Tistrella bauzanensis: one gene and its partner. The protein of the gene in region 2 interacts with the protein of the main gene of each other region in a pairwise test. Links are inferred from orthologs where the notes say so. Each region holds a gene or a part of one and is shown on either strand. Other genes may lie near its edges.

What was found. The genes of interacting proteins can lie anywhere in the genome.
Region 1: the proteins of IEW15_RS09370 (region 2) and ftsZ interact in binary tests that used the Escherichia coli proteins (3 or more experiments, as listed by UniProt). The link is inferred for Tistrella bauzanensis from one-to-one orthologs.

Annotation. Positions count from the first base shown.
Region 1 is NZ_BMDZ01000001.1:124,373-128,616, reverse strand. The notes cover bases 442-3,374. They hold ftsZ (cell division protein FtsZ), read right to left. Parts: upstream 2,740-3,374; coding sequence 1,144-2,739; downstream 442-1,143. Other genes in these bases: ftsA (cell division protein FtsA), read right to left, coding at 2,854-3,374; lpxC (UDP-3-O-acyl-N-acetylglucosamine deacetylase), read right to left, coding at 442-534. In the rest of the region: more of lpxC, read right to left, coding at 1-441; more of ftsA, read right to left, coding at 3,375-4,089; IEW15_RS00510 (cell division protein FtsQ/DivIB), read right to left, coding at 4,200-4,244. UniProt on the Escherichia coli protein: Essential cell division protein that forms a contractile ring structure (Z ring) at the future cell division site. The regulation of the ring assembly controls the timing and the location of cell division.
Region 2 is NZ_BMDZ01000017.1:64,092-68,931, reverse strand. Bases 915-3,873 are described here. They hold IEW15_RS09370 (rod shape-determining protein), read right to left. Parts: upstream 2,935-3,873; coding sequence 1,894-2,934; downstream 915-1,893. Other genes in these bases: IEW15_RS09365 (2-isopropylmalate synthase), read right to left, coding at 3,201-3,873; mreC (rod shape-determining protein MreC), read right to left, coding at 915-1,796. In the rest of the region: mrdA (penicillin-binding protein 2), read right to left, coding at 1-147; rod shape-determining protein MreD, read right to left, coding at 224-739; more of mreC, read right to left, coding at 885-914; more of IEW15_RS09365, read right to left, coding at 3,874-4,840. UniProt on the Escherichia coli protein: Forms membrane-associated dynamic filaments that are essential for cell shape determination. Acts by regulating cell wall synthesis and cell elongation, and thus cell shape.

The DNA of each region.
Region 1 (4,244 bases), on a different replicon or contig from region 2:
AATCCAGCGGTCGGCGGGAACCAGCCGCACCCGCGATGCACCCTGCTCCAGCTCGACCGGCTTCAGCACCTCAATGAAGCGGCGCGCCGCCGCCTGCTCGGTGACGCCCGCGCAGTCGATCAGGAACAGAAAGGGGCGCGAACTGCCGTCCATCACCGGCACTTCCGGCCCGTCGATATCGACCAGCAGATTATCGATCCCGGCCGCGGCCAGCGCCGCCATCAGATGTTCAACCGTCGACACGCTCGCCGCCGGCCGGTCACCCATAGCCGGAACGCCCAACATGCTGCACAGCCGGGTGTTGATGATGGTGTCATGCCGCGCCGGCACGATCACGCCCCCAAGATCGGTCCGGCGGAAGCGGATACCGCTGTCCACCGGCGCCGGGCGCAGGATCATCTCGACGGGCATGCCGCTATGCAGACCGATGCCGCTGCACCGCATCGGCACGGCCAGCGTCCGCTGACGGACGACGCCCAGAGGCGCGGCACGGCGGAAGAAATCGGCGCTGTCGTGGATGTCGTTGAGGTACACGGTCAAAGGCTCCGTTCACAAATGCGGCCGGTCGGCATGTCTGTTCGGCAATGGGTCGATCGGCGGTGCGACACCGTCGTCTGCGGATCGTCGTGGTCTGCCGAAACAGGCGGGCCATCTGTCGGCCAGCGTGGATCCATGGCGGGATCCGTCAGTGAACAGGTAGCAAGCCGCGCGTCAGCTCACAAATCACTCTTTGTTACCAATTGTAACAGCACCACCGTCATCAGCCGTGACATCGCCGGGCAGGCATGACGGCCAGGGTGCCCGCCCTGGTGCCGATTCGAGAAAAGATGCCATTTCAAAAAAAGAAGACGCCGGCCCGTGCCGTGACGGCACGAGCCGGCGCCCGTCTGCGCGCTTCCGAGCGACCGGACGCGCAGGCTTGCAGCCCGGGGCACCACGGCTGCGCATCGCCTCCGCCCAAGATGGCGGAACGCGATCGTCGCGCGGATCCGTCGGTGCGGCCGGCTTTATCGGCAGACCTGGCCACCGCGGGCAGATCGCGGCAGGCCGGGTCGTCTATGGCGGAGCCGCCATCCCCCAGGCCCCGGCGGGCCGCCGAAGCGGCCGGCCGGCCCGGGGATGACGCCCGTCAGGTCGTCGGGCTCAATTGGCCTGACGGCGCAGGAAGGCCGGGATCTCCAGCAGGTCGGTCTCCTCTTCGGCCGCGCGCGGGGCGGCAGAGCCTTCGACATGATCCAGCCGCGGCGTGCGACGGGGCTGTTCGTCTGCCGGGCGGGCCGGCACATCTGCCTCGCGGCGGTGGCCACCCGTCATCCGCTGCAGGAACGACAGCTTGCGGGGGGCCGCTTCGGTGGCCGGGCGATCATCGACCACCGACCGGTTGGCCGTCTCGGCGACGCGGGCGGTGGCAGGCAGGTTCAGCGCGCCATCATGCGCCTCGGCATGCGACTGGGCCGCATGGGCCGGGCGCTCGGGCGCCCGCACCGGCTCCGGCGCGATGAAGCTGCCATCATCCACCTCGCCCCGCGGCATCTGCGGCTGGCCGCCACGGGCATCGCCACGGGTGGTGGTGATGACCGGCGCCTGGCTTTCCATCGCCGGGCGCTGGCGGTTCATGCCGCCGCCGGCGGCCATCTGCGGCGCATGCTGCATGGCGGCCGCCTGCTGGGCGTCGGCGCGGGCCTGGGCCTGCGCGGTCGCATTGGCCTGGGCCTGGCCACGGGCGGCAGCTTCGGCTTCCTGTTCGCGGCGGGCGCGCTGGCGGGCGACTTCCTCGGCATCGATGCCCGTTGCCACGACCGACACGCGAACCGTGCCTTCCAGGCTGGGATCGAAGGTCGAGCCGAAGATGATATGGGCGTCGGGGTCGACTTCCTCGCGGATGCGGTTGGCGGCCTCGTCGACCTCGTACAGGGTCATGTCGCCGCCGCCGGTGATGTTGATCAGCACGCCGCGCGCGCCCTTCATCGACACGTCGTCGAGCAGCGGGTTGGAAATCGCGGCCTCGGCGGCCTCGATCGCGCGGTTGTCGCCACCGGCCTCGCCGGTGCCCATCATCGCCTTGCCCATCTCGCTCATCACGGTCCGGATATCGGCGAAGTCCAGGTTGATCAGGCCGGGCATGACCATCAGATCGGTCACGCCGCGCACGCCGGCATACAGCACGTCGTCGGCCATCTTGAACGCATCGGCAAAGGTCGTGCGCTCATTGGCCACCCGGAACAGGTTCTGATTCGGGATGACGATCAGGGTGTCGACATACTTCTGCAGTTCGTCGATGCCGGTCTCGGCCAGCCGCATGCGGCGGGTGCCCTCGAAATGGAAGGGCTTGGTCACCACACCGACGGTCAGGATGCCCTTTTCGCGGGCGACCTGGGCGATCACCGGTGCGGCACCGGTGCCGGTGCCGCCGCCCATGCCGGCGGTGACGAACACCATGTGGCTGCCGTCGAGATATTCGGAAATCTCTTCCATCGTCTCCTGGGCGGCCGCGCGGCCGACCTCGGGGCGCGCGCCCGCACCCAGACCATGAGTGATCTGGTGGCCAAGCTGGATGCGCCGCTCCGACTGGCTCTGGCTCAATGCCTGGGCGTCGGTGTTGCAGACGATGAATTCGACGCCCTCAAGCTGGGCGTTGATCATGTTGTTGACCGCATTGCCGCCGGCGCCGCCAACACCGATCACGGTGATGCGCGGGGTCAACTGCATGCTGTCGGGGATGCTGAGATTAAGGGACATTGTGTTGCCTCCTGGTCGCTCGGACTTTGCTCGATGGACCCTGCCGCAGATCGCCGTCGCAGGGCCCCGGAAACTTTGGGACGCGGGTCAGACCGTCTGACCCCCGCCGGTCATCTAGAAGTTCGCCTTCAGCCAGCGGCCAAGCCGGCCAAGGGTGCCGCGGCCGGCATCGGGGCCGGCATCACGCTCGCCCACCTCGCCCCAATCGGCCACCGCATGGGCGATCAGCCCGGTCACCACCGAAAAGCCGGCGCCACCCGACTGCTCGATCTCGCCCGAGGCCGCGATCGGCCGGCCCAGCCGAACCTGACGACCCAGCACCCGGCCCGCCAGCTCACGCAGGCCCTGAAGCTGCGAGGCGCCGCCGGTCAGCACCACGCGCTTGGCGCCGACATCGGCCAGGCCGCTTTTTTCAAGCTGCTCGCGGATCAGTTCAAGGGTCTCCTCGATCCGCGGCCGGACGATGTTGACCAGCAGAGAACGCGGCACGTTCTGCACGCCGTCGGGCTCGCCCACCCGTGGCAGTTCGATCAGTTCGCGCGCATCCGATGGCGTGGCGATTGCCGAGCCGTACAGCGTCTTCATCCGCTCGGCATGAACCAGCGGGGTTTCCAGCACCTGGGCGATATCGCGGGTGACATGCAGGCCGCCGATGCCGAAACCGTCGACATGGATGACGCTGCCATTGAAGAACACGGCCATGGTGGTGCCGCCGCCGCCCATGTCGACCACGGTGGTGCCCATGTTGCGCTCGTCATCCACCAGACAGGCCAGGCCGGCGGCGAAGGGCGAGGCGACGACCGATTCGATTTCCAGGTGGCAGCGGGCGATGCACAGCTCAAGGTTCCGCCAGGGGCTCGACTGGGCGGTGATGACATGCATGCTGACACCCAGCCGCTCGCCATACATGCCGCGCGGATCCCGGATGCCGCCGGCCTCGTCGATGGAATGATCGACCGGCAGGGCATGAATGACCGCGCGCTCATCGCCCGCGAACATGCGCCGCCCCTCGGTATAGATCCGTCGGATATCGGCATCGGCGACCGCGTGGCCGGCAATCTCCACCTCAAGGTCGATCAGATGGCTCGCCATCACCGTCGACGGCAGGGCCACCACCACCCGTTCGATGGTCTCGCCCGACATCTGCTCGGCCGCATGCACCGCCGCCAGAATCGATGCCTCGGCCTGGACCATATCGACGATCAGCCCGGCACGCAGGCCGCGCGCCGCCTGATGGCCGATGCCGCGCACCCGCCAGCGGCCATGCCCGTCGCCTTCGGCGATGAAGCAGACCACCTTGGTGGTGCCGATGTCGAGTGCCGCAATCAGGCCGCCGCGCCCCTTCGCCATTCCTGGTCCCACCTTCCATCCATGATCCTGCGGGCCGTTTGCCGCCCTGTCGGGGATCTGCGCGTTATCGTTCGGGTCGTCTGGTCCGTGTCGTGCCGTATCGTGCGTCGTCAGGCGTCGAGGCCGGGGCCGGTCGCCGCCACCCCCGCCTTGGC
Region 2 (4,840 bases):
GTCGGCCAACGTGCGATAGCGGGCAGCTTCGGACACCTGCAGATACCACATGCGGGCACCCAGCACGCCGGTCAGCAGCACCTGCGCACCACCCAGAAGCAGGGTGCGGCGGGTGATCAGCCTGTGTCGGTTCTGTTCTTCGCGCATCGGGGCTTCCGCATCATGCCGGGATCACAGGCACGGGCCCAAGGCGGGCCGGCACGCCATGGCGACGTCAGGGATATCAGCGCCGGCGCAGTGCCAGCGCGTGGATCTGGCCCAGCAGCCAGGCTGCCGGCGGATAGGCGGCGACGCTCGCCGCCCACTGGGCGATCGCCGGGGCCGGCGACAGCGCCGTCCAGGCATAGATCATGGTGGTCAGCCAGACGAGGCCGCAGGCAACGAAGGCCACCGCCGCAAACGCCGCCCAGATCAGCAGGAACGATTTGCCGCGGAACACCTTGCGCTGGCTGACCAGCATGCCGCGCACCACCAGCAGCACCAGCGCCGTCTGTCCAAGCGGACCCCAGCCGATGGCGTCCTCGACCAGTCCCAGAATGAACACCGCCCAGTAAGGCAGCCGGTCAGGACGATAGATGCTCCAATACGTCACCGCGATCAAGGCCGCCCAGGGCATCATCGCGGTGCCGCCCAGCCGATACCAGGGGGCAGCGGCCATCAGCACCAGCGCCAGGCTGACCAGAAACGGCACCGCCGCACGCACCCAGTGGTCGAGTTTCTGAAGCAGGGTCTCGTTCATCGCCGCGCGCCCGCCATGCCGCCACGGCGGCAGAGCCCGCCGGTCTCCGCGGCATTGCCGCCACCGAGGGACAATGTCACTCCGACGTCACCTTCATGGGGCCATCGTATTCGTGGAAGCTGGCACGGTCACAGGGACGTCATCCTCAGCGCGCGGAGGTCGGGGCCGGGGTCGGCGGCACAGGCAGGGCCGGAGACGGTTCCGGAACCCTCGCCGGCTCGAATTCGGTGCCGAGCAGGATGCGCACGAAATCGAGCCGCCGCCAATCCACGAACGGCTCGACCCGGGCCATGCCGTCATCGATGGCCATCACCCGGCCGACGGCCAGACCAGGCGGGAACACACCGCCCTCCCCCGATGTCACGACGCGCGCGCCGACCTGCGGCAGGGCATGGGCCGGCAGATAGGCCAGTGCCGGGCGCGACGAATTGTCGCCGGCCAGAATCGCCCGCTGTCCGGTGCCGTCGGCGGTTTCAACCGTCACCGGCACCCGACTGTTCAGGTCCGACAGCAGCAGCAGCCGCGACGAGGTTTCACCCACCTGGATCACCCGCCCGACCAGCCCGGCCGAGGTGACGGCGATGCCGTCACGGGCCATGCCGTCGCGGGCGCCGGCGGAAATCAGCAGGGTGCGCACGAAGGGGCCGCCGGTATCGGCCAGAATGCGAGCCGACAGGAAGCGCTGTTCCGGATCCGGCACCACACCCAACTGGCGCCGGAGCGCGGTGTTCTCGGCCGCCAGCCGCAGGGCAACCTGCTCCCAATGGCGCAGGCGTTCGTTCTGCTCGGTCAGCCGGGTGTTCTCGGCGGCCAGATTGGTCAGGTCGTCGATGCGGTCAGTCAGGCCGGTCAGGCTGGCCACCGGACGCGAGAACAGCTCCAGCGCCGGGGCTGCGGCGTCGGCGATCGTGGTGCGCAGCTGGGTTGCCGGCACGACATCGAAACGGGTCGCGATCATCAACCCCACCGCCCCGATCATCAGCGCACCGAAGGCAAAACGGTGCGCCAGTTGGCGAAGCGGTTGGGCCACGGCGCGGCCATATCCGAAGGGCTTCACGGTCCGATCTCCCCAAAGCAGGGGTTCGTCTCGCTATCAAGCATGACACGAGACCGGCCGATATACCACCGGCCGGTCGCGTGAGCATTCTGAGCGGTCAGTACTGCTCGTACAGAACGTGTTTCAGCTTTTTCATCTCTTCCAGCGCCCGGCCGGTGCCCAGAGCCACGCAGGACAGCGGATCGTCGGCGATCGAGACCGGCAGGCCAGTCGCATTGCGCAGCACCAGGTCCAGATTGCCCAGCAGCGCGCCACCACCGGTCAGCACGATGCCCTTGTCGACGATGTCGGCCGCCAGTTCGGGGGCGGTATGCTCCAGCGCCACCTTCACCGACTCGACGATCGCGCCCACGGGCTCGGTCAGGCTTTCGGCGATCTGGCGTTCCGTGATCACGATCTCGCGCGGCACGCCGTGCATCAGGTCACGGCCCTTGATCTGCAGCACCTTGCCGTCGCCATCGGCCGGCGGGCAGGCCGATCCGATCTCGGTCTTGATCCGTTCGGCGCTCGACTCGCCGATCAGCAGGTTATGGTTGCGACGGATATAAGCGATGATCGCCTCATCCATCTTGTCGCCGCCCACACGCACGGACCGCGAATAGACGATGCCGCCCAGCGACAGCACCGCCACCTCGGTGGTGCCGCCGCCGATATCGACCACCATCGACCCGGTCGGCTCGGTCACCGGCAGGCCGGCGCCGATCGCCGCCGCCATCGGTTCCTCGATCAGGAACACCCGGCGGGCACCGGCGCTTTCGGCCGATTCCTGGATCGCCCGGCGCTCGACCGCGGTCGAGCCAGAGGGGACGCAGACGATGATCTGCGGGCTCGCGAAGGTGCGACGGTTGTGCACCTTGCGGATGAAGTGCTTGATCATCTCTTCGGCAACTTCGAAATCGGCGATGACGCCGTCGCGAAGCGGGCGGATCGCCTCGATATTGCCGGGCGTGCGGCCAAGCATCAGCTTGGCCTCCTCGCCGACGGCGAGAACCTGCTTCTTGCCCTTGATGTTCATGATGGCGACCACTGACGGCTCATTGAGCACGATGCCGCGGCCCTTCACATAAACGAGCGTGTTGGCAGTGCCGAGGTCGATGGCCATGTCGGCCGAGAGGATGCCGAGGAGGCTCGAGAACATGTAGCTGGCTTTGCTCGCTGGATCTGGTCTGTCTGTCGTCCGACCGGATGACGTGGCCGACGGCGTCGAAGCTGGCGCCCTCGCAACTCGTCTGACGAGCGGGCGGGCGAACGCGGCGAGATTACGCCACATTCTGTCCCGCATTGAAACCGCCAATTCAGTGTCTTGGCATCAAACGCGTCGGCGCCCGCGGACCGGGCGGGGGCCGGTCCGCGGGCGCCGTCCGTCCGGCGGGGGTGCCGAAACGGGAAGGCCGGATCAGGCGGTCAGATCGCGGCGCTGCGGATCGCCGGATCGGCCGCCTCTTCAGGGGCATCGGCCGCTTTCTCAAGCAGCTTGGCCAGGGCATTCACATAGGCGCTGGCCGATGCGACCACGGTGTCGGGATCAGACCCGGTGCCGCCATGGCTGCGGCCGCGGGCCTTCAGGCGCACGGTCACCCGCGCCTGGGCGTCGGTGCCCTCGGTGACCGCATGCACCTGATACAGTTGCAGCACCGCTTCATGCGGGATCGCCTTGCGGATCGCGTCGAACACCGCATCGATCGGGCCATTGCCGCCGGCGCTGGCCGAATGGGGGCTGCCATGCTGCTCGATGGTGACCGTGGCATTGTGGTCCACACCGATGCCGCAGGCGACCGACAGCGCGACCAGCTTCAGGCTTTCGCCCTCATGGCCCACCTCGTCGCTGACCAGGGCGACCAGATCGTCGTCGAACACGGTCTTCTTGCGATCGGCCAGATCCTTGAACCGGCGGAACGCGTCTTCAACCGCATTGTCGCCCAGTTCGAAGCCCAGCTCCTTCAGCTTGGTCTTGAAGGCATGACGGCCGGAATGCTTGCCCATCACCAGCGACGACTTGTTCACGCCCACCGATTCAGGGGTCATGATCTCGTAGGTCTGGGCATTCTTCAGCATTCCGTCCTGATGGATGCCGCTTTCATGCGCGAAGGCATTCCGGCCCACGATCGCCTTGTTGTACTGGATCGGGAAGCCGGTCACCGCCGACACAAGCTGCGACGCCTGGGTGATGGTGCTGGTGTCGATGCCGGTACGCACCCCCATGATGTCGGCGCGGGTGCGCAGCGCCATCACGATCTCTTCCAGCGCCGCGTTGCCCGCGCGCTCGCCGATGCCGTTGACAGTGCATTCCACCTGCCGGGCACCGGCCGCGACCGCCGCCAGCGAATTCGCCACCGCCAGGCCCAGATCGTTATGGCAATGGGCCGACAGGATCGCCTTGTCGATATTGGCGACGTTGTCGCGGATCGCCCGGATCAGCGCGATGTATTCCTCAGGCACGGTATAGCCCACCGTGTCGGGGACGTTGATCGTGGTGGCGCCGCTCGCGATCGCCACGTCGATCGCCTTGAACAGAAATTCGGGTTCGGTGCGGGTGCCGTCCTCGCACGACCATTCCACATCGTCGGTGAAGCGGCGGGCGAAGGATACGCTGTCGGCGATCGCCTCCAGAACCTGCGCCTCATCCATGTTCAGCTTGAACTTGCGATGCAGCGGGCTGGTGGAGATGAAGGTGTGGATGCGCTTGCGGCGCGCGGGCTTCAGCGCTTCGGCCGCCCGTTCGATATCGGCATGTTTCGCGCGCGCCAGGCTGCAGATCACCGCCTCACGCGACCGCTCGGCAACCTTGTAGACCGACTCGAAATCGCCGTTCGATGCGATGGCGAAGCCGGCCTCGATCACGTCGACGCCCAGCCGCTCCAGCATCTCGGCCACGCGCAGCTTCTCGTCCAGCGTCATCGACGCACCGGGGCACTGCTCGCCGTCGCGCAGCGTGGTGTCGAAGATCACCACCCGGTCGCCGGCATTGACGGCGGTGGCGTTGGTGGTGTCCACGGCCTGATGGGCAGCGGCACCAGGGCGGTCGGGACTGGTGGCCTGGGCGG